Regions from separate parts of the Mesorhizobium sp. M1066 genome, predicted to be linked through region 2. Evidence: riboswitches for the same ligand, from Rfam matches in the RefSeq annotation. Region 2 holds a riboswitch; each other region holds the start of a gene.
The links. A riboswitch is a leader RNA that binds a small molecule or an ion and turns the genes downstream of it on or off. The one in region 2 is predicted to bind cobalamin.
Positions count from the first base shown of each region.

Region 1: linked by a shared signal. The riboswitch ahead of bluB (5,6-dimethylbenzimidazole synthase) and the one ahead of NKH52_RS21585 (DUF1636 family protein) in region 2 are both predicted to bind cobalamin.
Region 3: linked by a shared signal. The riboswitch ahead of metE (5-methyltetrahydropteroyltriglutamate--homocysteine S-methyltransferase) and the one ahead of NKH52_RS21585 (DUF1636 family protein) in region 2 are both predicted to bind cobalamin.
Region 4: linked by a shared signal. The riboswitch ahead of NKH52_RS23375 (aromatic ring-hydroxylating oxygenase subunit alpha) and the one ahead of NKH52_RS21585 (DUF1636 family protein) in region 2 are both predicted to bind cobalamin.

Region 1 covers NZ_JAMYMR010000007.1:166,905-174,188, reverse strand. The annotation lists gene dxs (1-deoxy-D-xylulose-5-phosphate synthase) at 1-633, opposite strand, end outside; gene NKH52_RS13140 (pirin family protein) at 765-1,685, opposite strand; gene NKH52_RS13135 (DUF2277 domain-containing protein) at 1,725-1,991, opposite strand; gene NKH52_RS13130 (exodeoxyribonuclease VII small subunit) at 2,102-2,353, opposite strand; gene NKH52_RS13125 (histone deacetylase family protein) at 2,357-3,283, opposite strand; cobalamin riboswitch at 3,405-3,584, shown strand; partial or broken gene bluB (5,6-dimethylbenzimidazole synthase) at 3,600-4,313, shown strand; partial or broken gene NKH52_RS13115 (hypothetical protein) at 4,436-5,418, opposite strand; gene NKH52_RS13110 (TetR/AcrR family transcriptional regulator) at 5,711-6,319, opposite strand; gene NKH52_RS13105 (MFS transporter) at 6,440-7,284, shown strand, end outside.
Region 2 covers NZ_JAMYMR010000018.1:89,547-96,830, forward strand. The annotation lists gene NKH52_RS21575 (cobaltochelatase subunit CobN) at 1-3,297, opposite strand, end outside; gene cobW (cobalamin biosynthesis protein CobW) at 3,316-4,353, opposite strand; gene NKH52_RS21585 (DUF1636 family protein) at 4,356-4,784, opposite strand; cobalamin riboswitch at 4,824-5,027, opposite strand; gene NKH52_RS21590 (hypothetical protein) at 5,073-5,369, opposite strand; gene NKH52_RS21595 (DUF6348 family protein) at 5,399-6,076, opposite strand; gene NKH52_RS21600 (winged helix-turn-helix domain-containing protein) at 6,128-7,284, opposite strand, start outside.
Region 3 covers NZ_JAMYMR010000038.1:4,644-11,927, reverse strand. The annotation lists gene NKH52_RS29250 (alpha,alpha-trehalose-phosphate synthase (UDP-forming)) at 1-1,365, shown strand, start outside; cobalamin riboswitch at 1,934-2,135, shown strand; gene metE (5-methyltetrahydropteroyltriglutamate--homocysteine S-methyltransferase) at 2,231-4,582, shown strand; gene NKH52_RS29240 (cytochrome-c peroxidase) at 5,020-6,075, opposite strand; gene NKH52_RS29235 (hypothetical protein) at 7,031-7,284, shown strand, end outside.
Region 4 covers NZ_JAMYMR010000022.1:9,725-17,008, reverse strand. The annotation lists gene NKH52_RS23380 (FAD-binding oxidoreductase) at 1-411, opposite strand, end outside; gene NKH52_RS23375 (aromatic ring-hydroxylating oxygenase subunit alpha) at 436-1,683, opposite strand; cobalamin riboswitch at 1,799-2,000, opposite strand; gene NKH52_RS23370 (DUF680 domain-containing protein) at 2,511-2,708, shown strand; gene NKH52_RS23365 (DUF680 domain-containing protein) at 2,780-2,977, shown strand; gene NKH52_RS23360 (DUF680 domain-containing protein) at 3,047-3,283, shown strand; gene NKH52_RS23355 (ABC transporter ATP-binding protein) at 3,361-4,473, opposite strand; gene bglA (beta-galactosidase BglA) at 4,499-6,163, opposite strand; gene NKH52_RS23345 (carbohydrate ABC transporter permease) at 6,168-7,284, opposite strand, start outside.

The sequences.
Region 1 (7,284 bases), on a different contig from region 2:
GCCGAAATCGCGCAAGCCGATATAGGCCTTGCCGGAGGCCAGCCGCGCCAGATAGGCGCTCATCGCGCCGGTCGGCGGCGCGATCGACATGTCGTTGTCGTTGAGAATGACGATCAGCCGTGCATCGAGCGCGCCGGCATTGTTCATCGCCTCATAAGCCATGCCGGCAGACATGGCACCGTCGCCGATGACGGCAATGACGTTGTTGCGGCCGCCGGAGAGATCGCGGGCGGCGGCCATGCCGAGGCCGGCAGATATCGACGTCGAGGAGTGGGCGGCACCGAAGGGATCGTACTCGCTTTCGGCGCGGCGGGTGAAGCCGGACAGGCCGCCTTCCTGGCGCAGCGTGCGGATACGGTCGCGGCGGCCGGTCAGGATCTTGTGCGGATAGGCCTGGTGGCCGACATCCCAGATCAGCCGGTCGTCGGGGGTGTTGAAGACATAATGCAGCGCCACTGTCAGCTCGACCACGCCAAGCCCGGCGCCAAGATGACCACCGGTGCGGGACACGGCGTCGACCAGCTCGGCGCGAAGCTCGGACGCCAATTGCGGCAGTTCACTTTCGGCAAGCGTGCGCAGGTCGGCCGGGATGCGGACCTTGTCGAGAAGCGGCGTATGCGGCGTTGCGTTCACGGTGCTCGGGCCTTTCGGTTGATGGGCGAATAGGCCGCCGGCCGGCGAAAGTAAATGCGTGTCAGTGACGCGGATCAGGCCCTAGTCTTTTGTCTATGCATTTCGTTCTGCCACTTTTGGGTGACAGGGCATCAGCTTTCCGGCAGCGGAATAAACTCTTCCTCGTCTCCGGGAACGATGTCGAAGCGGCCCCTCTTCCATTCCTCTTTCGCCTGTTCGATGCGCTCCTTGGACGACGAGACGAAATTCCACCAGATGTAACGCTTCGAACCAAGAGAGGCGCCGCCGAACAGCATGAAATGCGCCCCGGTCTGCGACGACACGACGATCTCGTCACCGGGACGGAACACCAGCAGCCGTTCGGCTGGGAACACATCACCCGAAATCGACACCTCGCCCTCCAGCGTATAAATGGCGCGCTCTTCTGCATCGGCAGGGATTTTCACGCTGGCGCCGGGCGCCAGGCGCAGGTCGGCGTAGAGCGTCTCCGAGTCGGCCCTGACCGGAGACCGCAGTCCCTGGAAATCGCCGATGATGAGGCGCCCGTTGACGCCTTCGGCTTCGATCTCGGGAAGCCGAAGCGCTGCGGTATTCTCGAAAACCGGAGCCACCTCTTCCTTGTCGTCCGGCAGAGCCAGCCATGTCTGCAGGCCGGATACCGACATCGGCGCGCCACGCAGTTCCTCCGGCGTACGCTCCGAATGGACGATGCCGCGGCCGGCGGTCATCAAATTCACGTCGCCGGGCTGAATGACCATTTCGGTGCCGAGTGAATCGCGGTGCCGGATCTTGCCGTCGAACAGATAGGTGACCGTCGACAGGCCGATATGCGGATGCGGGCGGACGTCGAGCGCCTGGCCGGCGCGCAGGATCGCCGGCCCCATGCGGTCGAAGAAGATGAACGGCCCGACCAGCCGCCTCTTGGCGGTCGGCAGGGCACGGCGCACCTGAAAACCACCTATGTCCTTGGCGTTCGGGATGACCATCAATTCGATCTGATCGCTGGCGAAGGCATCGCCTGCCTCAGGGTCTTTCCCGGGGAAGAAGCTCATGGACTCTCCTTGTCGGTGGTCGAAGGCCGCTTGGCCGCATCAGGCAAAGCGGATGGCTGCCTTTGCCCGCAGCTTGGCCGCCACCTCTTCGCGATTACGCGGATGCTGATGGGTTTCCAGGGAATCGAGCAGTTCGCGCGCCGAGGCCGCGATGGCTTCGACGGCATGGTCGAAGGCGTGCTGATTCTGCTTCGAGGGTCGCGTCGTTCCGCTCAGCTTGCGGACGAACTGAAGGGCCGCGTCGCGCACCTCGTCATTGGTTGCCGGCGGATCAAAGTTGAACAGGGTCTTGATGTTTCTGCACATCGCTTCCGTATCTCCTCTTGTCCTTGAGCTGTTTCAATCGGGACGAGTTATATCCTCGATCATGATCATGTCCAAAAACCGGTGAGGCGAGGCCATCGTCGGACCGGGCCTCAATCCGCGTCGAGTGGCTCCGTTCCGACCGGCTTGCCGTCACGCGACAGCCTGATCTTCTCGACCTTGTCCTCGGCGGCCTTCAGCAGCCGGTCGCAATGCGCCTTCAGCGCCTCGCCACGTTCATAGATCCTGATCGACTGGTCGAGCGGCACATCGCCACGCTCCAGATCATCGACGATCTTCTCCAGCGCATCGAGTGCCTGCTCGAAGCTCATCGCCTTGACGTCTTCGTTGGTCTCATCGGCCATCATTCATCCTTTCATCAGTCGCCCGACATGGGCGGCGACCGAAAATGCCAATCCCTGCAGATCGTAGCCGCCCTCGAGCAGGCTGACGAGCCGGTTGCCGCTGTGGCGTGCCGCGCGCTGCATCAGCTGGCCGGTCGCCCAGTCGAAATCATCCTCGGTCAGATTGATCTCGGCCAGCGGATCGCGATGGTGCGCGTCGAACCCCGCCGAAATGATGATCAGATCGGGCGCGAAATTGTCGAGCGCGGGCAGGACGCGCGACAGGAAGGCATCGCGAAACACTTCGCTGCCGGTCTGCGGCGCCAGCGGTGCGTTGACGATGTTGCCGGCGCCCGTTTCGGTCTTCGCTCCGGTGCCGGGATAAAGCGGCATCTGGTGGGTCGAGCAATAGAGCACCGACGGATCGTCCCAGAAAATATCCTGCGTGCCATTGCCGTGATGCACGTCCCAGTCGACGACGGCAACGCGCTCGACACCGTGTTTCTTCTGCGCATAACGCGCCGCGATCGCCGCCGTGTTGAACAGGCAAAAGCCCATCGCCGTGGTCTTTTCGGCATGATGGCCGGGCGGCCGCGCGGCGACGAAGACGTTGTCGGCGCGGCCCGAAAAGACATCATCGACGGCGGCGTTGGCGGCGCCGATCGCGGTGATCGCCGCTTGCCAGCTCTTCGGGCTGGCAGTGGTGTCGGCATCGATGCGGGCAATCCCCTCGTCGGGGATGGCGGCGCGCACGCGGGCGACGAAATCGGCGGGATGCGCGTAGAGGATGGTGGCCTCGTCGCCTTCGGGCGCCTGGATACGATCGAGCCCGGCAAAGGCTTCGTCGTCGAGCACGCGCTCGATGGCGCGTAAGCGGTCGGGCCGCTCGGGATGTCCGGGCGGCGTGAGATGCTCGAGGAAGATCGGATGGGTGTAGAGACGGGTGGTCATCGTCCTAATCTAGTGACCCGGATCGACAAAGGCCATGCACGGGCGGCCGATGACTGGGGAAAATCGCGACTGCGTCCATTCGCGTCGCCGCAGGCATTGGCCCCGCGGGCGCTTCGGCGTAAGGTCCCTGGTACTGCCTGGTGCCCGCCGCAAGCGGGAGAATCGGGAACACGGTTGAATCCCGTGGCGTGCCCAACGCTGTGAGGGGGACCGCGCCGGTAAATGCCACTGTCGATGACGGGAAGGCACCGGACGCGGGTTGATCCCGAGCCAGAAGACCGGCCTGGCAGGCATTGTCATCCGCGTGGTCAGGCGGATGGCATCAGAGCGACGTGCGTCTACTTGGACGCACAAAGTACGCTCTGTCAGTTTTGAATCTGCAATCGCAGGGGGACAAGCGATGCCGGAACACATGACCGCTGCCATTGACGATGGATTTGACCAGGATGCGCGCGATGCGGTCTATCGCGCCATGTTCACGCGGCGCGACGTGCGCAGCCATTTCCTGCCCACCGCGATCGATGACGACGTGCTGGCACGGCTGCTGCTTGCCGCCCATCACGCGCCATCGGTCGGCTTCATGCAGCCATGGAATTTCATTGTCACTCGCGATGTCAAACGACGGGCGGAGGTGCGCGACCTGTTCCTGGCCGCGCGCGAGCAGGAACTGCCGGCGATCGAGGCGGAAAAACAGGCGCTCTATCGCAAGCTCAAGCTGGAAGGCATCTGCGAGAGCGCGCTCAACATCTGCATCACCTGCGACCGGCAGCGCTCGAAGGGTTCGCCGCTGGGACGCTGGCACAATCCGGAGATGGATCTCTACAGCACCGTCTGCGCGGTGCAGAATTTCTGGCTGGCCGCGCGTGCCGAGGGTGTTGGTGTCGGCTGGGTCAGCATCATCGAGGCTGAGGCGCTGAAGCGGCTGTTGGCCATTCCGGACCACGTAACGCCGATCGCCTATCTCTGCGTCGGCCGTGTTTCCGAGTTCGCTCCCAAACCGGACCTTGAAACGCATGGCTGGGGACGGCGGCTGCCGCTGCCGGAGCTGATCATGAGCGAGACCTTTTCCGGGCAAGGCGAGACACAGCTCAAATCCGCCGTGGCGCGCCTCAACACCGTTTCTGCCGCACCAGACACCACCCGCCCAGCCGATCAGGGTGTGGCGCCGGCCGTATCCCAGCGCGAACCGCCGAAGGAGGCGAGCGACTTGTCCTTGAGCTCCCTGAACTTCGACGACGCCTCGGCCAGCCGGGCGTCCCAGGCCGGATCCGGCACCTGGCCCGCGATGGTCTTGAAATAGACCTGCATCAAGCAGGCGATGGCGAAGGGTTCAATGAACGCCGCCTTGAATGCCCAGGCGAAGACGATGGCGAGCACAAAAGCCCAGCCGGCGAGCTGGCCAGGCATCAGGAACAGCATCGCACCAGCAGGCGCCAGCATGATCAGAAAGAGGATGAACGACATGCCCCACATGATGACCGCCAGCCAGACAGCGTTCTTGACCATGACCTTGCCGTTCTGGGCATAGAGCACTATGCCTTGGCGCGCCGTCTCGAAGGGCGAGGCTGAATTGATGCGGATGTTATAGCCGAGGATGATCTCGTCGACATAGGTCAGCGACAGGCGGATCACCGTGTTGATGAAGGAGACCAGGCCGCTCAGGCCCGGTATCGGCAGGAAGGCGGCGATACCGCCGAGCAGGCCGGTGATGGCACGGATGGCACCCTTGACGAGTTGGTCGACGACGAAAAGGATGTTGGCTTCGGCAAAACGCTGGGTGACGACATCCCTGGCGTAGGCGATCTGGTCCTGACCGCCGGGAATGTCGCGGCCGTCGATCAGATGAACCATGACGGCGATGTGGCCGGCCTTGACGATATAGAGGATGTATTCGCGGATCCAGTAGCCGCGATCGAGACGATGCCGAACCCGACCACGCCGCCCCCCAGGGCAAAGGACATGGGCCCGTCGGGATCGGTGGAGATATGGCCGACACCATAGCCGACCGAGGCACCGGTGCCGGTCGCCATGATGTAGGCCAACGTGATGCCGAAATAGACGATCATGCGAAAGACGATGAACGGCCAGGTCCGCATCATGATGGACACCGACCGGCCGATCTCGAAATCCCACATGTGCCCCGAATCTCCGCCTCAGAGATGGTGGAAGAGGATGGACTCAACCCGGCGATTGTCAATTGCCGGCCCCCGACGCCGAAGGGCGACGAATTCGGGGTAACGGGTTGGTTCGGAGCCCGCCAGCGCGTTGGCGCGTTGGCTGACGGAGCATCAAACGAAAACCCGCCTGTGCGGCGGGTCACTGGCGCAAATCAGCACCATAGACGAATATATACCTTAGCTGAGGGCATGGTGTCAAGAAAAAATTCCTATCGTGAACAGCTGCCGGCACGAAAGCTCCGTGAGAACTTCAATTCGACTGCGGATTCGGCTTCTTGAGCAGGCCTTCGAGCAGTTGCTTGAACGCCGTCACCACCTTCTTCGACGTCGCTTCGGGGTCGTTCGAATTGGCGATCCGTTGCGCCGCCTGGCTGCTCGCTCCGTTGATCAGTCGCGAGGCCGTTTCGGGGTCGAGGCTGGAGACAACGACCCCCTCCTCCTGCAGCGCGGTCAGATGGTCGGTCATTGAAGCGATGCACGCACTGGCATTCGGCCATTGCGCTGGATCCCCCAGCACGGCCGGGCCATCGCGGAACATGATGCGCTGGATTTCCGGCTCCAGCGCCATCTCGATATAGGTGGAGCACTCGTCGACGAAATGTTGCCAGCGGGTCGGTGCTCTCGACGCGACCTCATTGATGCGCGCCGCCATCTCGCCGTCAATCTGGGCTATGACCGCCTGCAGCAGCCCCTTCTTGTCGCCGAAATGATGATAGAGCGCGCCGCGCGTCAGCCCGGCCGAAGCGGTGAAATCATCCATCGAGGCTTCCGCATAGCCTGTTGTGCCGAAGGCATGACGGGCCGCCGCAATAAGCTTTGCGCGCGTCTCGGCGATCATCTCCTTGCGGGGTCTGTGCATGCCTCTGGCCCTATTCACATACGCAACGTATGCCAATTGACATACGCGACGTATGCTCTATCTAATAATCATACGCTCCGTATGTAATTGTCCAATCGTCCTTTGTCGAGGAACCAACAGATGCAAAATCCTTACGCGGAAATCTTTCGTGCCCCCGGCGCCAAGGGCTTTGCCGCCGCCGGCTTCATGGCGCGCCTGCCGATCGCCATGGCGCCCATCGGCATCGTGGCGATGCTGTCGCAGACGCGTGGCGAATACTGGCTGGCCGGAGCCGTCTCGGCGACATACGCGCTGGCCAACGCCTTCGTCGCGCCGCAGATATCGAGACTGGTGGACCGCCTGGGCCAGACACGAATCGTGGTGCCCACCACCATCATCGCGGTGCTGGCTTTCGCGATCCTGATAGCGGCGGCCAACCAGGACTGGCCGGTGTGGACGCTGTTCGTGTCGGCACTGCTGGCGGCCGCCATGCCCAGCATCCCGGCAATGGTGCGCGCACGCTGGACCGAGATTTTCCGGGGGCGGCCGCAGATGAACACCGCATTCGCCTTCGAGTCCGTGGCCGATGAACTGGTCTATATCGCCGGGGCATCGCTGTCGGTCGGCCTCAGTGCTGCTCTGTTCCCGGAAGCCGGTGTTCTGGTGAGCACATTATTTCTCGCATTCGGATCAGCGGCCTTCATCCTGCAACGCTCGACGGAGCCGCAAGTGCGGCCGGTGGACCATGGCTCAAGCGGCTCGGCGATCCGCCTGCGGCCGGTTCAGATCATCACGCTTGCCCTGATCTTCGTCGGCGCAACCTTCGCGACGACGGAAGTGACCACCGTGGCGATTACCAAGGAGCTTGGCCAGCCGGGCGCCGCCAGCCTTGTCATCGGCGTTTATGCGCTGGGATCGTTCGTGCTTGGCATCATCGTCGGCGCGCTCAGCCTGAAGGCGCCGCTGCAACGCCAGCTCGCCATCGC
Region 2 (7,284 bases):
CAAGGCGGCCGAAAAGCCGCCGATGAAGGCGACGTCGGCGGAGCCCTCGAGGATATCGCGGCCGGGGTCGTCGCCGGTGTGGACGAGAAGATCGGCTTCGGCGATGCGGCCTTCGAAGGCGCCGGGCGCCGAGATGCCTTCTCCTTCTGCGCCGCCATAGGCGTGCGATGTGGCATCGAGATAGGCGCGGCCGATTTCTTCGCGCGCGGCCCAGTTGCCGGAGGACAAGATATCCTCGACGCCGGCGCCATAGGTGCCGGGCGAGGTGCCGAAGATGCGCGGGCTGAGCTTGCCATCGGCACGGGTTTTGGCCGCGAGCGGGTTTTCCGTATCGTCCTCGTCGCGGGCGGCGACCGCGTTGGCGGCGGCATCGATCAGTGCGATCTGGGTCGGGAACATATCGCGGAACAGGCCTGATATGCGCCAGGTGACGTCGACGCGTGGCCTTCCGAGCGTGGCCGGCGGCAATACCTCGATGCCGGTGATGCGGCCGGTCGCCGAATCCCATTGCGGCCGGCAGCCCATCAGCGCCAATCCTTGCGCGATCTCCTCGCCGCCGGTGCGCAGTGAGGCCGAGCCCCACAGGTCGATGACCAGCGAGCGCGGCCAGTCGCCATGCGATTGCATGTAGCCGCGCACGACTTCCTCCGCCGCTGCCTTGCCCAGATCATAGGCGGTCGGCGTCGGCATGGTGCGCGGGTCCGAGGTGAACAGGTTGCGGCCGGTGGGCAGAACGTCGGAGCGACCCCGCGCGGGCGCGCCGGCCGGGCCGGCCTTGACGTGGCGGCCATCGAGCGCGGCGAGCAGCGCCGCCTTCTCGGCTTCAGCGCTTTGTCGCCGCATGGCGTCGGGCTCATCCTCCGGAGCGCGGCCGTAGATATGCAGCCCGTCCTTGATGGCAAAATCCTTGAGGTCACAGAGCCAGGCGTCGATGCGGCGCAGCGCTTCGTCGGGTGCGTCGGTCGTGGCGACGCCGGCTTCGGAGGCGAGACCGGTCTTTTGCGCGGTGTCGACGATCAGCTTCGCCAGACGGTCTCGGCGGCGGCGGTCGAGCCCGTCGGCCTGGGCATATTCATCGACCAGCCGCTCGAGCTTGTGTTGGTTTTCGTCGAGCCCGGCGCCGGTCAGCGGCGGTGGCAGATGGCCAAGGGTGACGGCGGCAATGCGCCGCTTGGCTTGCGCCGCTTCGCCTGGGTTGGAGACGATGAAGGGATAGATGACGGGCAAGGCGCCGGTGACGATCTCGGGAAAGCAGTTTTCCGAGAGCGCAACCGTCTTGCCCGGGAGCCATTCCAGCGTGCCATGCGCGCCGACATGGACCAGCGCGTGGATGCCGAGCGACTTGCGCAGCCATAGGCCGAAGGCGATCAGCGCATGGCGCGGCGGCAGTGTCGGGTCATGGTAGTCGGCGCGGCGATCGGCGGAGCGGCCGCGATCCGGGGCGAGGGCGACGGTGATGTTGCCGAAGGTGGCGGCGCGGAAGGGGAAGTGGGCGGCGGTCGGTCGCGAAGGTTGGCGCGAGGCGCCCCCCTCTGTCCTGCCGGACATCTCCCCCTCTAGGGGGGAGATTGGCAGCTTTGGCGCTTCGTCCATATCTGCCACGTTGGCGATTGGCGAAAGCTGAGATGAGAGCGCAATCTCCCCCCTGGAGGGGGAGATGTCCGGCAGGACAGAGGGGGGCGCCTCGCGCAGACCTGTCTTTTCTGCCTTCCCCCACGCCGCTTCGACGGCAGCAATTGCTGCCGTCGGCAATTCCGTCGAAAAGTCCAGATACTCCTCCAGCCCCAGCCCATCCTTGCCCCGCTCCAGCAAATCCAGCAATTCGCGCGGTGTCTGCGGAATTCCCTCAACCGCATAGCCCTGCTCCTTCAGGTCATGCAGCATGGCCAGCACGCTGGACGGAACGTCGAGGCCGACGGCATAGCCGGTGCGGCCGGGCGCGCTCGGATAATCCGGGATCAGGATGGCCAGCTTGCGCTCGGCGCGGGGCGTCTCCTGCAGGCGGATGAAGGCCGCGACGCGGTCAGCCACCTGCGCCACACGATCCGGTTCCGGCCGGTTGGCGAAGGCGCGGTGGCCAAGTGCGGGATCGGTCTCGCTTTCGCCCTTGAAGGAAATCGCGCCGGCCAGGATGCGGCCGTCGAGTTCGGGCAGCACGACATGCATGGCGAGGTCGGCGGGCGCCAGGCCGCGCTGGTTGTTCTCCCAGATGTCGCGGCGGGTGGTGGCGACGATGACCTGGAAGACCGGCACGCCGGCGCGGTCGAACAGGGTCTCATTGCCGGGCTCGGCGCCGGACGCGAAAGCGGTCGCGGTGATGATGGCGGCGGGTTTGAGCGTGGCGAGTGCTGTTTCCACGAATGCCAGGGATGATGGGTCCTTGAGGCTGGAGACGAAGATCGGGACCGGGGCGATGCCGCGCTGGCCGAGCGCTTCAAAAAGTGCGTCGATCGGCGCGACATCGGCGGCCAGCAGCATCGAGCGGTAGAACAGGATGGGGATGATAGGAGCGTTGACGTTGTCAGCGTCGAGTTCCGTCACACCCCCCTCTGTCCTGCCGGACATCTCCCCCGCAAGGGGGAAGATTGCGCTATCATTGGAGATTTCGCCAATTGTCGAGGTTGCGGACGCGTCAGCTTCTAATGAAACGGGAAAAGAGCCGGCTTTGATGAAGTCCGATCTCCCCCCTTGCGGGGGAGATGTCCGGCAGGACAGAGGGGGGCGTGAAGGATCACCAACGACCCCGAGTCCTGGCTCATAAAACCCGGCTTTCGGCACTGGAACCGGCTCTGTAACAACCGCATCCTGCCCCGCCAGCCGCGCCAATCTCCGCACCAGCGCGCTCATATTCGCCGGGCCGCCCTCGCGGAAATAGTCGAGCAGGCCATCGAGCTCCTCGCGCGGCAGCGTCGAGGCTTCGATCAGGCGCAGATCCTCGTCGCGGCATTCGCCGGGCAGCAGCGCCAGCTTTATGCCGTGTGCGCGGGCGGTCGAGGCAAGCTGGTCGCAGCCGTAGCGCCACCAGTCGTAGCCGCCGAGGATGCGCACGAGGATGATTTTGGCGTGGCGGGCGACGCTGTCGACCCAGAGGTCGACGGACATCGGATGGCGCAAGTCGCGAAGAGCAGCCAGCCGCATCGAGGGCAGGTGTTCCGCATCGGCCTTCCAGGCTGCCGCCAGTCCGGCGAGATCGCTGTCGGTGAAGGACAGGGCCACGATATCCGCCGGCGTCTGCCGCAGATCGACCGGCTCGGCGAGGTCGTCGAGCGAGGCGGATGTCGTGGTGAGGATGTGCATCGCAACCCGTGTCCGAGATCAGCCGGCGAGTATACGCTCGATCGCCGGGCGGTTCAGCCCCTTCAGGCCGATGACGACGAGGCGCGAACGGCGGTCGTCCTGCGCCGTCCAGGCGCGGTCATAGTAATGATTGACGCGCGGCCCGACAGCCTGCAGCAAGAGCCGCATCGGCTTGCCACCGACCTCGACGAAGCCTTTTACACGCAGCACGTTCTCTTCTTCGGCGACGGTGGCGACGCGCTTTGCCAACTCGTCCGGATTGGCGATCGAGGCAATGTCGACGATGAAGGTGTCGAAGTCGTCATGCTCATGGTCGAATGCGCCGTCATGGTGGGACTTGCGGTTTTCGATGTCGTCCTCGACGGCGAGACCGAGCCCGAGCAGCACCGAGGGATCGACCTTGCCATGCGACGTCGGCACGATCTTCACCGCGCGGGCGGAATGTTCGTTGATGATGGCGTTGGCGCGGGCGGTGCCGGCGGCGTCCATCAGGTCGCTCTTCGACAGGATGATCAGGTCGGCGCAGGCGATCTGATCCTCGAACACTTCTTCCACCGGATCGTCATGGTCGAGCGTCTCGTCCCCGGCGCGCTGCGCCTGCAAGGCGTCCATGTCGTTGGCGACGCGGCCTTCGGCCAGCGCCGGGCCGTCGACCACGGCGATGACGCCATCGACTGTGACGCGGCTCTTCACGCTCGGCCACTGGAAGGCCTGGACCAGCGGCTTGGGCAGCGCCAGGCCCGAGGTTTCGATCAGGATATGGTCGACCCTCGGCGTCAGCGACAGGATCTTGTCAAGCGCCGGCACGAAATCGTCGGCGACGGTGCAGCAGATGCAGCCATTGGCCAGTTCGACGATGTTTTCCTCCGGGCAGGTGTCGATGCCGCAGCCCTTCAAAATCTCGCCGTCGATGCCGATGTCGCCGAATTCGTTGACGATGATGGCAATGCGTTTGCCGCCGGCGTTTTCCAGGAGATGGCGGACCAGCGTCGTCTTGCCGGCGCCGAGGAAGCCGGTGACGACGGTGCAGGGAACGCGCGAGACGGAAGCAGTCATGGTCAATCCTTCAGCAGGTCTAGGGGAGGGATGCGGGCAACGAGGCCGCGCTTCAGGCTATCGGGACGGCCACGCCACGGGATCAGGCCGTCGGTCGAGGTGGCGAAAAGCTTGGCACCCGTGATGAGGTCGGCGCCGCTGGTCGCTGTCAGGTCGCCGAAGACATAACTCCAGCAACCGTCGCGCAGGATGGCGGCGCTCAGGCGGCGCTTGCAATTGCCGAGGCATTCGACGCTGCGGATGCGGATGTTATCGCCAGATGCGGCGCGGCGCGTGTCGTCCGCCAGCAATTCGCCGGCGCGGGGATGAGCGTCGGCGCCGGTCTCATCGCGGCAGGAGGCGCAGACGATGATGGTGACGCCGGCCAAGGCATCATCATGGCCGGACGAAATATCCGCTGTGCCAGCCGAAAAACTGCTGTCGTGGTCCAAAGATCGGGCTCCTTGCCCGGAAACCCGCCGGGCGATCGGATTCTAAAGTCGCAGACGGCAGGTCTCCTGGCTCGCGGGTCATCGCCTTGGTAGCCGCCTTCCCGGGAACTCCCCAGTGGCTTTCGGCCTTGGCTCTTCGCTTACAGTTGCGGGGACAGCCGCGGATTTGGGATTTTGCCCCGCACCGCATTCCCTCTTAGCTCTTGCCGTTGCGGGCAAGAGACCATCTGAACCGGATTTAGGCTTTTGCGGGCAGCGGTGTCAACGCAACGCAGGGGCAATCTGAAATCAGGGGCGGGGACGCTTCACTACCACTGACCGCTCTTCGCGAATGCCATCTTCGTTGTTGGAATCAGGAAAAGCTGTAACGAAAGCCGTCAGAAGGATATCTCCATCTTGCCGGTCCAGCCATCCGGCGCTGTCACCCACATCGAAGTAAATGCCATCAACTTTGAAGCCAAATGTGTCTCCAGCAGGTCTAGGGTAGCGTTTTCGGATTGCCTGCGCATGTACGTCCCATGAAAAGGACGAAATCCTATCGAGGCACTCCTGCACCTCTTGGGTCAGCCTGGCTTTGATATCCATTGTTTATCCGCTAGCCTGTGTACGTTGGCTCAATTGTTATCTCCCGGCAACGCAAGGATGACCTGACGCAGCGCCTGGTACCCGTCGCCGTGGTGCCAGTCCTGATCAACGAGGAGCTCTTGACCTTCCGGCCAAGTTTCGTTGTCCAGGAGAATTTCGTTGCCGACCAGTGCTCCGCCATAGCTCGCCAGGAATATCCGGATGAAATGACTGCCAGGGCGAACCTTAGCCGTGAACAGTTTTTTCAAGCGGGCATAAAACGCTGGATATGTCCGGTTGAGAGTGCATTCCACTGCAGCCTGTGTGATCACAGGTCCACCGTAGATCTTCCAGCCAGCATCATTCCGTTGCCAGAATGCAATCTCGGCTTGCATGTTCTCGCAAACATGCTCCGCAAGGCCCTCGATCAGCACATGAAATACACCGATCAGGAATTTTCCGAATGCTTGGAAAATCGCCTGTTCACGCGTGTCGCCCAGTCCAACAAAAGATTCGATGACCGGCTGAGTGCCTAGCAACGGTGAGAAGACGTAGATTTCGAGAACAAGCCTGCGACCCGAGCCTGACGGCTCCTTGTCGAAAACTTGGGCTTCAAAGCGCAGGTCTTCCAGTTCAATCCTGACATCGTTCTGTCCACGGATGGCGCTGATCCCATGCGCAATCAACGCTTCGTGAATCAGGTCGAGAACCTCTTGCGATGCCATCATTGAACCTAGGCCGACAAAACTCCCTCAAACGGCTGCAGCCGACGGCTGATGTCAAGAGCGCCCGTCGCTGATCACGCTCAGCAGCGCCGGACCCAAATCCCCGGCAGGCGTCACTTCGATGCGTTCGAGACCGAGCCAGCCCTGCATCTGCTTCAATTCCTCGAACAGCTCTGCAGCGGTTTCAGGCGGCGCGCCAGCCTCCGCATAGGCCGCATGGACGCGCAGCACGCTGGCCGGACGGTCGGCCTTGAGGTCGACGCGTGCCACGATCCTGTCGCCGAGCAGGAACGGCAGGACATAATAGCCGTATTGCCGCTTGTCGGCCGGCGTGTAGATTTCGATGCGGTAGTGGAAGTCGAACAGCCGCTCGGTGCGCGAACGCTCGAAGACGACCGGATCGAAGGGTGCCAGCAGGGCGCGGGCCCCGACTTTGCGCGGCAGGCGGGCATCCCGGTGAAGATAGGCCGGCTTGTCCCAGCCTTCGACACGCACCGGCAGCAACTCGCCCGTTTCAACCAGTTCCTCCAACCGGCCTTTCATATCGGCCGGCGACAGGCGGAAATAATCGCGCAAATCGCCTGAAGTGCCCACGCCGTGGGCGCGGGCGGAAATGCGCAGCAATTCGCGGTGCGCGTCCTCAGGCGTCGGCACCGGGAGGTCGAGGACCGCCTGCGGCAGCACGCGCTCGGGCAGATCATAGAAACGCTCGAACCCGCGACGGTGCGCCGTGGTGATGCGGCCGGCCCAGAACAGCCATTCGAAGGCGTGCTTGGCATGGCTCCAGCCCCACCAGCCGCCCGAGCCTTTCTGGCCCTCCAGCGCGGAAGCGGCGATCGGGCCGCGCTCGGCGACCTGACGGTAGATCTCTTCGATATAGGAAGCGTGTTCGCGGCCCCATTTGGCGAGCCCCAGATACATTTCCTCGCCGCGCTCGGCGCGCTGCATGCGCCAGCGCATCAGCGGGTATGTCTCGACCGGCAGGAAGGAGGCCTCGTGCGCCCAGTATTCGAAAACCGTGCGCTTGCGCGTCACGGCCGCGTTGTCGAGCAGCGAGAACGGGTAGGGGCCAAGGCGCGAATAGAGCGGCATATAATGAGCGCGCACCACCGCGCTGACGGAATCGATCTGCAGCAGGCCGGTGCGGGAGAGGGTGCGAGCAAAATGCCGGCGGTCGGGCGTACCGGTCGGGCGGGGATCGAGAAACCCCT
Region 3 (7,284 bases), on a different contig from region 2:
CTGGGCGACGGGGATAAGCAACAGGTGCCCCTCGTGCAGCGTGGCAAAGGTCAAATCGGGTGGCTCGATGGGCCGGCAGCGGACTATTCTCGGTACTATCAAGGTTTTGCAAATTCAATATTGTGGCCGGCGCTCCACTCGCTGCCGGACCGGATCTCAGGCTCGGAAGAGGATTATAAAAGTTATCGCGACGTCAATGCCTTCATGGCGCGCGCGGTGTCCGAATTGGGAGATAACGCAGTCTACTGGGTTCATGACTACCATTTCCTGCCGCTCGGCGCTGATTTGCACAGACTCGGCATTGACCGGCCGATCGGCCATTTCCTGCATACGCCATGGCCCGAGTCTGACATGATGGAGCGCGTGCCCAATTCTGGCGAGCTAATGAAATGTATGCTCGAGTATGATCTGCTCGGTTTCCAGACCGACCGTGATGTGAGCAATTTCCTCGCCTGTGTCCAATCTCATTTGGGGCTGGAGAGCAAGAACGGGGTCGTTTTCTCGGACCATGGCCAGACGCAATGCCAAAATTTTCCTATAGGTATCGATCCGAAGCAATTCGAACAGTGTGCCGCAGATTCGCTTGAGGCGCAGAAAGCCTACATTTCGCAGTTGAAACTTGGCGGAGCAAAGCTAGTTATCGGCGTCGATCGGCTCGACTACACCAAGGGCATCGACAATCGGATTAAAGCTTTCGATCTGCTGGCAGTCGAGCCGCAACGTGTCTCGCTCTTGCAAATCGCAACTCCCTCACGTGGCGACATCCAAGCGTACAGCGAATATCGGCGCGACGTCGAAAGACTCGTCAATCAAGTCAACAACCGGCATGGCACGGACGAGTGGATGCCGATTATCTATGAGAACAGGTCGTTCACCCAAGCTGAGATAGCGGGTCTTTACAGAGCCGCGCGTGTTTGCGTTGTGACGCCGTTGCGCGATGGCATGAATCTTGTGGCGAAAGAATACATTGCTGCACAAGATCCGAGCGACCCTGGCGTTCTGGTGTTATCGAAGTTTGCCGGCGCGGCCGAAGACTTCGGCGAGGACGCCCTGCTGGTAAATCCGAGGCTCTCCGACGAGATAGCTACCGCGATCTCAAGAGCGGCCAGCATGCCGCGCGAAGAACGCATCCAACGCTGGCGGAGGATGATGGACAAACTTGAAGCGTATACGATCCACCATTGGTCAGCGGACTTCGTTCGGCAACTGGACAGCAGCCGGGATACGGTCCCTGCGGATCACTTCCACTATGTTGGCTTGGGCTGGATCAGCGAGGCCCAAATGCCTTCGTATCGGACCGAGCCAGAATTGCACACCGCGCTGACGCGTGCACTGGATAAAAACTGGGTCCTGCCGATCGTATGATGCAGAATATGAAGCACGCGAGCTTTGCCTGCATTTGCGCATCCCTCAATGCCGAGCGCTTGGAGAGAGAGATACTTATCCTGACCGCCTGAATGCGGCTTAAGCGGCTTATCGGGACCACAGTCGGGCTTTGCATCAGACCCTTGAGCCAGGCTCCGTCAGTGTGGTCTCTTGCCGCCGAGCGGAGTCATCACGATTGCCTAGTCACCCGTGATGACGACTGGCGTGCCAATTCCCCTCGGACCACGGTTTGGCGCTCACTCCGAGAAAACCGCTTCTCCCACGCACGCACGGCTTGCGGCCGCATCGTTAAACATCGCCACCAATGCGATCTTCTGCATTCTAATGACGTTGTCACGCGCTTGAAGTCTTGTCCGAAATCCTTCATCGGCGACCTGCGAGGGATGTCGCAGCCCGACAGGGATCCATTAGTTGGACTATGGTGGCAGCGGAGCAGCGCCGCCAATGGGCGACTGAATATTTCACAATGTTAGACAAGCGTAAAAGCGAAATCACATAACGACATAAACATTTCGTTATGCGTCATTGACAAAAGAGCGGACTGCTGTGATTGTCTGCGTGTCGTGGTTCTCGCGTGCGGCGCTGCCGCAGCGGAGCTAAGAGGGAAGCCGGTGCAATGCCGGCGCTGCCCCCGCAACTGTTAGTGGCGAGCCAACCCCACTCATGTCACTGAGGCGAATACCCTCAGGAAGACGGGTAGAGGCTATGACCCCGCGAGCCAGGAGACCTGCCACGGCGAATTACGTCCACGGGCGGGGTGTCTCGGTGGCCGCTGCAAGCCGGCGTTCGTGCCGGCCTGCTAGCGCCTTCCTTGTCATCGGCGCCCCAACCATCGGGGTATGACATGACTGACTCTCAGGAAATTCCTGTAGCAACGCTCGGCGTGCCGCGCTTCGGTCGTCGGCGAGAACTGAAATTCGCGCTTGAAAGCTACTGGTCCGGAACATCGTCCGCTGGCGACCTTCTCACGACGTCGAAGGCGCTCCGTGCCGCTAGCTGGGAAGAGCAGCGCGATCGCGGCGTGTCGAAAATCCCGTCGAACGACTTCTCGCTTTACGACCATGTGCTCGACACCGCAGCCATGGTCGGGGCCGTTCCATCCCGTTACGGCTGGAATAGCGGCGAGGTCCCACTTGACATCTACTTCGCAATGGCGCGCGGCAACCAGGGTCAGACGGAGGATTGTGGACACGCTGGTCACCAGGAGGAGGCTCATGGACCTGGTGTAACCGCGATGGAAATGACCAAGTGGTTTGACACCAACTACCACTACATTGTGCCGGAACTCGATGATGATCAGACGTTCGCCCTCTCGTCATCGAAGCCGGTCGATTATTTCCTCGAGGCTAAAGCTCTCGGCATTCACACACGCCCAGTCATCCTTGGACCCATCACCTTCCTCAAGCTGGCGAAATCGCCTGCCGAGGGGTTCGGTCCCATCGCGCTCCTACCGCGGCTGCTGCCCGTTTACGAGCAAGTCCTGCAGAAGCTGAAGCTGTCGGGAGCCGACTGGGTGCAGATCGATGAGCCAGCGCTTGTCCTCGATCTGAACCCGAACGAACGAGCTGCGTTCGAATTCGCCTATGGCCAGCTGTCGAAAGCCGCGCCCGAGCTGAAGATCATGCTGGCTACGTATTTCGGGTCGCTGGGAGACAATCTCGAAACCGCGGTTTCTCTGCCCCTGGCCGGGCTGCATATTGATCTCGTGCGCGCTCCCGAGCAGCTGGAAACGGTGGGTCGGCTCGCTCCGAAGGATCTGGTGCTCTCGCTTGGCTTGATCGATGGCCGCAACGTCTGGCGTGCGAACCTGCCCGCCATTCTCGACCGCATCAAACCGATCGTCGCCGGCTGGCCCTTGGACCGCGTCGAGATCGCGCCTTCTTGCTCGATGCTGCATGTGCCGATTGATCTGCGCATGGAGACGGAACTCGACGCCGACATCAGGTCGTGGCTCGCCTTCGCGGCCCAGAAGACCGACGAGCTGGTCTTGCTGGCCCGGGCCCTGTCCCAAGGCAGGGATGCGGTGGCAGGCGCGTTGAAAGCGTCTGCCGAGGCTGCCGCCACGCGCGTGACATCCACGAGGATCCATGACCCGCTTGTTCAGGGGCGGATCGCTAGCATTGAGGACAGCGCGAAGCGACGAGAGAGCGCTTTTGGCGAGCGCTCCAGAGTCCAAGCCGGCTCACTCGGGCTGCCGCCGTTCCCGACGACGACCATCGGGTCCTTCCCGCAGACGCCGCAGGTACGCAAGGCGCGGGCCGCTCATGCGAAGGGCCAGCTGAGCTATGTCGACTATGAGACGTTCCTGAAGAAGGAGATCGAGGCTGCAATTCGCTGGCAGGAAGAGATCGGGCTGGACGTGCTGGTGCACGGTGAGTTCGAGCGAAACGACATGGTACAGCATTTCGGCGAGCAGTTGTCCGGCTTCGCGTTCACCCAGCATGCCTGGGTACAAAGCTATGGGTCGCGCTACGTGCGTCCCCCCATCATTTTCGGCGACGTATCGAGGCGCAATCCGATGACAGTGCGCTGGTGGCAATTCGCCCAGTCGCTTACGGAAAAGCCCGTGAAGGGAATGCTCACAGGCCCAGTCACCATTCTCAACTGGTCTTTTGTTCGCGACGACGTACCCCGCTCCGAAGCCTGCCGCCAGATCGCGCTCGCCATCCGCGACGAAGTGACGGATCTCGAAAGGTCCGGCGCAAGGATGGTCCAGATCGATGAGGCCGCCTTTCGCGAAGGATTGCCACTGCGCCAATCTGACTGGAAAGTCTATCTCGACTGGGCTGTCGAATGTTTCCGGATCGCTTCAACGGGTGTAAAGGACGCGACTCAAATTCATACCCACATGTGCTATTCGGAGTTCAACGAGATCATTCACGCGATCGCTGGAATGGATGCGGATGTCATTTCGATTGAGACGTCGCGCTCGAAGATGGAACTGTTGGACGCCTTCACGAGCTCCAAATATCCGAACGAAATCGGTCCCGGCGTCTATGATATTCACTCACCACGCGTCCCGGAAGTCGGCGAGATTTCGGACTTAGTCATGCTTGCCCGCGAGCGACTGTCCGATGGCCAACTGTGGATAAACCCCGACTGTGGCCTCAAAACACGCAAATGGGAGGAGGTCCGCCCTGCCCTCATTAACATGGTCGCTGCAGCACGCGCGCTCCGGCAGAAAGTGCAGGCGTGAGGCTTCTCTTCCTCACCGTGTGGGGAGTTGCCGACTGGCGGATGTCGGCCGGGAATATGCCAAACCGATCACACTCTTGGAAATAAGCCACTCGGCGAAAATGTGCAATTTTCCTTCGGCACGTGTCCTCATCCCGCAGAAATATGAATGTGACACTACGCTATAGTATTGGTCCTTGGGAACATACAGGCCCCGCGCCTCGAACAAATCGTACACACGTCGTTTCTCAAAGTAGACTGCTTGGCATGTTCGCTCAGGCGGCGACAATATATGGTGCTGCGCGTCTGTCCGCTTCCCCAGCTGATTCGCGCAGACTACGGGCGAGGTGGCAGGTTTCGGGTATTGCTAGCCTCCCGCCAATTCGGAGATGGATGTGGCAATTCGTGTGGCCCAAGTAAAAGCCGCAATCATTTTCGATGTCCGCAGCCAGTTGGCCCTTATTTTCCTAAGATCTGCGTTACAGGCCGGGGCGTTGTCGCCGTTTCGGAGGGTAAGATGGGATAGGTGACCTCGGGTGCCTCTCCGGTCAGCGAGTTGAGGAAGGCAACAAGCAGATCAACTTCTTCGTCCGCCAGTACTACGCCAAGCTGGGTGGTCCCCATAATAGCGACGGCCTGTTTCAGATCCCAAACCTTGCCCGAATGAAAGTATGGCGCGGTGAGTGCAACGTTGCGCAGCGGCGCCACGCGGAAAACATAGTAGTCATCGGCTGCATTGGTGACCGCGAATCGGCCCTTGTCTTTGTCCGGCAGGACCTCGGCGCTGGGCTGTTCCACGAGGCCAAAGGGGAAATAGGCTTGCCCACCAACGTTGATGCCGGCATGGCAGGACGAGCAGCCTTTGTCCATGAAAAGCGCCAGGCCCTGTTTCTGTTCGGAAGTCATGGCAAGCTCATCACCATTCAGGAAGCTGTCGAACGGGGCCGGTGTGACCAATGTCGCCTCGAAGGCTTCGATCGCCTTGGCGAAGTTGTCGAAGGTGACCCGATCGGCTTCAGCCGGAAAAGCTGCATCGAACCACTCGACATATTGCGGCATGGACTTGAGCGTGGCGATGACTTGGTCCGGTGTATTGGCCATTTCGATGCCAGCTTGGACCGGTCCCTTCGCCTGAGCCTTCAGGTCTGCGGCACGACCGTCCCAGAACTGAGCGATGTTGAAGACAGCGTTCAGTACAGTCGGCGCGTTGCGCTGTCCCTTCTGCCAACCATGGCCGATCGAGGTTTCGTGATTGTCGTCGCCGCCCGTGGCCAGGTTGTGGCACGAGTTGCACGACAAAACGCCTGACGCCGAGACGCGTGGATCGAAGAACAGTGCCTTGCCGAGAGCGATCTTTTCCGGGGTGTTCGGGTTGTTGGCGACTGTCGGCGTGGTGGATGGCAAAGCCCTGAAGGTGGCCAATGCCGTATCTCTGAGGTCGGTGGGGATCGAATCCGCAGCAAAGGCGGTGGGTGCCAGCAAGGTGACAGCCATCGTTCTGAATAGGATTTTCATAAATGGTCTTCCTGCGTCGTGCACGCAGCCACTATGCGATCTGCGGCTCATGAACGCCCTGAGCTAGATCAGTTGAGGGAGAGGATCGGGGTCTGGCACCTGTTTTCGCGGCTGAGCTGGGACCCTCTTGGAAGTGATCGCTCTTCTCGATTGGACTTCAGGGAGGAGGAGTATCCCTGCTCGACAACCGTTTGTATGCATCAAAGCACGCCCTGGCGGCGGCTTCGTAGATTCGGTCATTGCGATCTTCCCGCCATCGTTGAGAAAGTCGAGAGCACCCGCAAGACTGGCAATCTCTTGCACGATGTGCGCTGCACGCCTTGCGAAAAGTGAGCTTCTGAAACCTCAGGGTTCATTCGTTCCTCCTGACCTGCTGATTGCGTGAATCGGCCTTATCGACACCCGCGGACTGCACATTGTGGTGTCACCAGCGATGGCGGTCTCAATACCTAAGCAGCAACGGTCTATGCGACAGTATGGATGTCCTGTCGGAATAGCCGGTTCGCCTTATCGACGTCACACCGGCATATAGCTCCGCTTCTACGAACATCCCATCACGCGAGGAAAGACATGGCCAACACGCGCAGTATCGCCAATCTAGCCCTTGTGTCGGCGCGGCGCTTGAGCAGGTCCACCGGCTGTAAGTGCCTCACACCTTGATCCACAGATCCTAGGCGATGACCACGTTGTCGTCATCATTTGACGGACGCGGGGCATTGGCCCATAAGCGAGCCACCGCAAACTGTGCGGTTGCCAATGCGTAATGATGTGAATTGGAATGATCTTCGGTTTGCGAAACACGCACGTCCGACGCAGCTTGCGTTGACAGAGGCGGTTTTACGCGCAATAGCACTTCCGCCGGCCTATTTTTGTGGAGTTCAATTGTGGTTCGGCCAAGGGAGCTGGGCGCCGGACCGGCCCCGTGTAAACCTCATCAAAGAGAGAGAGACCCTGCATGGAAGAATTCTTACCGCGCATCGCCACTGGTGCCGGCATCGGCCCGGCTCTCGCAGAGAAGGGCGTTGGGTTAATGCTGGGTTTCCTGCAAAGCCACGCGGCCGACGGTCCCGTTGCGCGCATGATCGAGGCCATTCCGGGAGCTTCGGAATTAGTAGCGAAGTATCATGGCGACGACCCAGAGGGTGGCGGCCTTATGGGGCTTGGCCAGCAATTGATGAGTGAGGGTCTCAGCATGGCAAAGATCGCCGG
Region 4 (7,284 bases), on a different contig from region 2:
CACGCCGGAGCCGGCCGAAATGAACAGATATTTGGCCGCCGGGTGGCTGTGCAGCGAAAAGTCGCCGGTCGGCCCATAGGCCTTGACGTGCGAACCGGGCGTCAGTTGGTCGAACATCCAGCGCGTACCGGTGCTGCCCGCCTGCGCCTTGACCGTCACCGCGATCGAGAACGGCCGCGACGGCGAGGACGACAGCGTGTAGGTGCGCATCAGCGGCCCGTCCGATGTCGGCAGTTCCAGCGTCACGAACTGGCCCGGCTTGTAGCGGAACCAGGTCTGGTTGTCGGAGCGGAAGGTGAAGGTCTTCACGTCAGGCGCTTCGTCACTGACGCCGATCACTTCCAGCACCTGCAGCCTGTCGTTCCAGGGCGTCATCTGGTCGAGATGGCGATAGAGGCCAAGGTCCGTCATCGCATTCATCCTCTGTCCCCTGGGCTAGGCGACGCTGCGCAGGGCCGGCCGGTCGCCTTCTGCGAGGCGCGGTCCGATGAACGACGCGTACCACTCGACGAACTGGATCACGCCGCCCTCATGCAGCTCCGAATAGGGGCCTGGTTCGTAGGCCGGCGACAAGATGCCGAAGGCGTTTTCCTCGACGATGCGGCGGTCCTGATCGTTGGTCTCGGTCCAGACATGGGTAAGCTCAGCGAGATCGTAGTCGACGCCTTCGACCGCATCCTTGTGGACGAGCCATTTTGTCGTCACCGCGGTTTCCGTGGCACTGATCGGCAGCACGCGGAAGGTGACGGCGTGGTCGCCGAGGATATGGTTCCAGGTCGTCGGATAGTGATAGAGCAGCAAGGAGCCGATGCGGTCGGTTGAAACGCTGTCGGACAGGTTCTTCTGGACTGCCCGTTTTCCCGTCATGGTGTAGCTGACGGCATCGCGCAGCAGGGGCGCGCGGGTGGCGCGGTACTGCCCTGCCGGATCGATGCGGAATTTGCTCGGCAGGCCTGATGCCTCGCATTTGGCCCAGTGCGCGACCATTTCAGGGTCGCTGTCGGCGCCGTTGACGCCGGTCACGGTCGGAGCCTCGGGGAAGGTCTTGCACAGCTCAGGATGATTGGCGGCGCAGTGATAGCACTCGCGGTTGTTTTCCCAGACCAGCTTCCAGTTGCCCTTCTCGACGATCGTGCTCTCGAAGGCGATCTTTGCTTCACGCAACCGGTGCGGCAAAAGATAGGGTTCGATCATCGCCCGCATCGGCGCGAAATCCGCCGGTTCCTTGGCCAGGCAGATGAAGATGTAGCCGCCGACGCTCTCGCAGGCGACCGGCTTCAGGCTGAAATCACTCTTGTCGAAACCGTCGGCCATCTGGCGGGCAAACAGCAGGCGGCCGTCCAGCTCATAGGTCCACTGATGATACGGACAGACGAGCTTTGCCGCCGTACCCTTCTCCGCGTTGCACACGCGGCTGCCGCGATGGCGGCAGGAATTGTGGAAGGCGTTGATCTTGCCGTGCTGGTCGCGGACAAGGACGACCGGGTAGTCGCCGATCTGCACGGTGATGTAGCTGCCCGGCTTCGGCAGTTCGCAATCATGGCCGATGAACAGCCAGTCGCGATACCAGATCAGCTCCATGTCGAGCTTGAAGTAGTCCGGATCGGTGTAAAAGGGCTGCTCCAGCGAAAAGCCTTGCCGGCGCCCCTTCAGGAGCCTCAGCATGTCGTTGCGGGTATCCATGTCCTGTCCTCGTTTCTAAGGACTGAACTGGTGGTGATGGAGGAAGGATTGAAACGCAGGCCGGCTAGGTGCCAGACATGCGCTATCCACCTCTTGACCGCCCACCGCGATCAGTCGAGTCTAACAATCTCGGGCTGGTTTCCGGGCTCTGGAGTTGTCCTTGCGGACCATCGCGACACCTTCCCAGGCAGTTGCCCAGTGGTCTCCCGTTGCGACTTGAACTCCACCACCGTTGCGGGGGCAGCGCCGGATTCTGACCGGCTTCCCAATTCTCCGCCTCGTCGTCACGAAGCGGCACCTGAGATGGTATGATCTAACCACGATCGGGGGCGCGCCGTCGGCATGAAAACGACATCGTATCCATGCGGCGCGACACGGCATGCGAACGTTCCCGCAGACCGTCGCGGGCTGAAATCCACCTCCCGGATGGCCATTTTGCCGGCTGCGATATCCCCGAATCGGATCCCTTGGCGGGGTCAAAAAAGGTTAACGGTTTCGAAAAGTGACTATTAGCTTGCTCTAAAATCGAACCGAACGGTTCGTTTCTGTTGACGGTGCGTGCAGGACGGTGTGAACGCTGGGCCTTTGAAACAGTCAGTGATCCGTTAGGTGGTTAAACCTAACACGCTGATATAAAGAAGAAAAATCTATCTCTAGACTCCCTTGGCACAATTTCAAGGTGTAGATTCATGGTCCACACGAAACAACTTCGTGATTGGAAAAGACGGGGCTGCCCTCCCACATCGGGGCTGTCCGAACGACGCGATTTCATTTCCAAAGACACGCCGCTAGACGGACGGAAAAAAGACGATACTGGAGTACCAAAAATGAAAAAGATCATTCTCACTGCCGCAGCCCTTCTGGCCATTTCCGGCAGCGCCTTCGCTGGTAGCGACCACTACGGTTCGAACGCCGCGGCAGCCACTGCTGTCGACAGCTCGTACACCGCTTCGACCAAGAAGTCGGAACCGGCTGCTCAGGCGCCTGCCCAGGGTGCTGACCGCAACCTCTTCGGCAACAACTAACAGCCGATTCCCAGTCGACGGCGGGCTCGCCCGCCGCCATGGCGAAATTCAGACATTCAGGAGTATTTAAGATGAACAAGATCCTCATTGCCGCCGCCGTTCTGGCCATCTCCGGCAGCGCTTTCGCCGGCAGCGACAACTACGGTTCGAACGGCTCCAACCAGCCTGCCGCCGCAGTGGACCAGTCGTACACGGCTTCCACCAAGACCTCGGAACCGGCTGCCCAGACGCCCGCTCAGGGCAGCGACCGTAACCTCTTCGGTCGCTAACAGCCAATTTCGCAAGCGACGGCAGCTGTGTCTGCCGTCCTGGCGAAATCCAGAATTCAGGAGATTAAAATGAACAAGATCCTTATTGCTGCCGCCGCCGTTCTGGCCATCACCGGCAGCGCGTTCGCCGGCAGCGACAACTTTGGCTCCAATGGCGCCAGTCAGCCTGCGGTTACTTCGGTTGACAGCGCGCATACGAGCTCGGTCCGCAACAGCGGTGGCCTCGTCGAGAAGCTGCTCAATTCGTCGGGCGACGTGGAGAAGTCCGCCCCTCAGGGCAGCGACCGGAATCTCTTCGGCCGTTAACAGCCGAAGCTAATCTTCAACAAAAGAGCGGCGGGGCTAGCCCGCCGCTCTTTTTGCGTCCAAGACGCGGTCCTGCCTCAGGCCGCCTTCGCTTCAGCCTCATGAAGGGCAAACGACCGTCCGTCAGCGTCGAAGATATGCAGGTCCTCGCCATTGGCGCTCAGCCGCAATGTCGAGCCGCGCTTGACCTCGACATTGCCGGGCAGCTTGGTCACCAGCGGCAGGTCGGCGCGACCGATGTCGACATAGACTAGCTGAACCTCGCCGAGCTGCTCGAGATAGTCGACCGTCCCCTCGAACAGATAGTCAGCGCCGCTGGCGATGATCAGGTCCTCCGGCCGCACGCCAAAGCTCACCGCAGCACCCTTCGCCGAAGCAGGCGTTGCGATCGGCACGGTTGCCTTGCGTCCGCCGACATGGCTGACGACGGTCGAATTGCCTGACTTGTCGATGGTCGCGGGCAGGATGTTCATGGCCGGCGAGCCGATGAACTGGGCAACGAACAGATTGCCTGGCTTCTTGTAGAGATCCATCGGCGTGCCGACCTGCTCGATATGGCCGTCCTTGAGCACCACGATGCGGTCGGCCAGCGTCATCGCCTCGACCTGATCGTGGGTGACGTAGATCATGGTCGTGTTGGGCATCGATTCCTTGAGCTTGGCGATTTCGATGCGGGTGGCGACGCGAAGCGCCGCGTCGAGGTTCGAAAGCGGCTCGTCGAACAGGAACACCTTGGGATTGCGCACGATGGCGCGGCCGATGGCGACGCGCTGGCGCTGGCCGCCGGACATCGCCTTGGGCAGGCGGTCGAGATATTTGGTCAGCTGCAGGATCTCGGCGGCCTGACGCACGCGGCGGTCGATCTCGGCCTTGTTCTCTTTGCCGATCTTCATCGAGAACGCCATGTTGTCGTAGACAGTCATGTGCGGGTAGAGCGCGTAGGACTGGAACACCATGGCGATGCCCCGCTTCGACGGCGGCACGTCGTTCACCACTTCGCCGGCTATTCTAAGCTCGCCGGAGGTGATTTCCTCGAGCCCGGCGATCGATCTCAGCAATGTCGACTTGCCGCAGCCCGACGGGCCGACGAAGACGATGAACTCGCCCGACTTGATATCGAGGTCGATGCCATGGAGAATGTTCAGATTGCCGTAGGACTTCTTCACTTGTCTTAGCGTGACATCGGCCATTTGGTTTCCTCCAGTGATTGGAAATTCAGTCGAGACGCCCGAACCAGGCGCCGTAGCCGCCAAGTTCGATGGAACCGCTGTTCGCCTGCCCCGAAAATCCGTGCCCGGGCAGAGGTTGCAGCGATCGGCCGCCAAGGTCAACCTTGGCCGGCCCGGCTCCCAGATTGAAGACGCAGAGGATCTGCTCGTTGCCTGCGCGGCGCGTGAAGGCAACGGTGTCGCCCTCACTTTCGATGAAATTGATGTCGCCCTTGGCGAGCGCCGGATGGGCACGCCGGAAGCTGAGAAAGCGCCGGTAGTGCTCGAGCAGCGAAGTCTCGTCGTCCTGCTGGACATTGACCGCTCGCGCCAGATGCTTGGCCGGCACCGGCAGCCAGGGCTTTGCTGGGGAGAAGCCGCCATTCTTGGCGCCGCCATCCCACACCATCGGTGTGCGGCAGCCGTCGCGGCCCTTAAACTCAGGCCAGAAGCGGATGCCATAGGGATCCTGCAAATCCTCGAAGCGCAGCTCTGCTTCACCGAGCCCAAGCTCCTCGCCCTGATAGATGCAGACCGAACCGCGCAGGGACATCAGCAGCGCCGAGATGACCTTGAGATAGGCTGTCGGGTCGGCCTCATTGGCGGCCCAGCGCGACGCCGGGCGCATCACGTCATGGTTGGAAAAGGCCCAGCACGACCAGCCGTCGCTGGCGACCTTGCCGAAGGATTCCAGCACCGAGCGGACCTTGCCCGCGCTGATCTTTTCCGGCGCCAGGAAATCGAAGGAGTAGCACATGTGCACGCGCTTGCCGCCGGCGGTGTAGGCGGCAACCACTTCAAGCCCGCGCTGCGAATCGCCGACCTCGCCGACCGCTGCGGTTGCCGGATATTCATCGAGCAGGGCACGGAACCGTTCGAGGAAGCCGAGGTTCTCGGGCCGGCTCTTGTCGTAGAGATGGTCCTGGTAGTTGTAGGGGTTGACCGCCGGCGCGGTCTGGTCGTTGCGCTCTTCCGGCGGCAGCGGCGGATTGTTTTCCAGACCCTGGCTGTGGAAGTAGAAATTGATGGTATCGAGCCGGAAACCATCGACGCCGCGTTCCAGCCAGAAGCGGGTGACGTCGAGCAATGCGTCCTGGACTTCGCGGTTGTGAAAGTTGAGGTCGGGCTGTTCGGCCAGGAAATTGTGCATGTAATATTGCTGGCGACTGGTGTCCCATTGCCAGGCCGAGCCGCCGAAGATCGACAGCCAGTTATTGGGCGGCGTGCCGTCCGGCCTGGCGTCCGCCCAGACATACCAGTCGGCCTTATTGTTGGTGCGGCTCGACCGGCTTTCCTTGAACCATGGGTGGTTGTCGGCGGTGTGCGACAGCACCTCGTCGATCATCACCTTCAAGCCCAACCTGTGTGCCTCCGCGGTCAGCGCGTCGAAATCGGCCAGCGTGCCGAACATCGGATCGACATCGCAGTAATCCGATACGTCATAGCCGAAATCCTTCATCGGCGACTTGAAGAACGGCGAAATCCAGATGGCGTCCGCGCCGAGTGCGGCGATGTAGGGGAGGCGGCCTATGATACCCTTGAGATCACCGATGCCGTCGCCATTCGAGTCCTGGTAGCTGCGCGGATAGATCTGGTAGATTACCGCGCCCCGCCACCAGTCGCGATCGATGGCGAGGTCAGGCTTCGAGTTGGCCTTCAAAGCGGATTGCATCGTCTCAGCCTCCTTTCACCGAGCCGGCAAGCAGCCCGCGGACAAAATAGCGCTGCAGCGAGAAGAACACGATCAGCGGCACAATGATGGTCACGAAAGCCGATGTCGTCAGAATCTCCCAGTCGCCGCCGCGCGAGCCCAACAGCGCGTTGAGCTTGGCGGTCAGCACGATCTGGTCTGCCTCTGTACCGAGGAAAACCATCGCCACCAGCAGATCGTTCCATACCCACAGGAACTGGAAGATGGCAAACGAAGCCAGCACCGGGAACGACAGCGGCAAGACGATCTTGACGAAGATCTCGAAATCGCTGGCGCCGTCGATGCGCGCCGATTCCATGATTTCGCGCGGCAGGCCGGCAATGTAGCTGCGCAGCAGGTAGATGGCGAAGGGCAGGCCGAAGCCGGTATGCGCCAGCCAGATGCCGAGATAGGTCTTCGACGGCATGCCGAAGAAAGCGCCGACGCCATTATAGAGTTTCAACAACGGGATCAGCGACATCTGCAATGGCACCACCAGCAGGCCGATGATAACCGCGATCAGCAGCGCCCGGCCGGGAAACCGCATCCAGGCCAGCGCATAGGCGGCAAAGGCGGCGATCAGGATCGGGATGATTGTCGCTGGGATAGTGACGGTCAGCGAATTCATGAATGACCGTCCGATGCCCTCGGAGAACAGCACGGTTCTGTAATTGTCGGTGGTGAATTTCGGCGGCGCCGACGAAGCATAATAGACGCGCTGGCCGCGATCGCCTTCGAATGCTTTCGGGGACTGCATGACGAAGCTGCCGTCGGCATTGAGCTGTAAGGTCACGCCGTCGCCGAGATCGGCTGTGGTGCCGGCGGGATATTGCGTCGGTGCCGCCGATTTGACGCCGAAGGCGCTGATGTCGCGCTTGGTGCCGTCGCCGAAGATATTGCCCTCGAGGAGGAACTTGCTGTCCTTCTCGACTTGCGCCGAGGCGGGCGGCAGCCGGCCGGCTTCCGTCTGGGTGGAACTGGCGAACGAGTTCCACCATCCCGAGGCGATGATCTGGTTCTTGTCGCGCAGCGACGAGACCAGGATGCCGAGCGTCGGTATGGTCCAGATCGCGACGAAGATGAGCACGGCGATGTGGACGCCA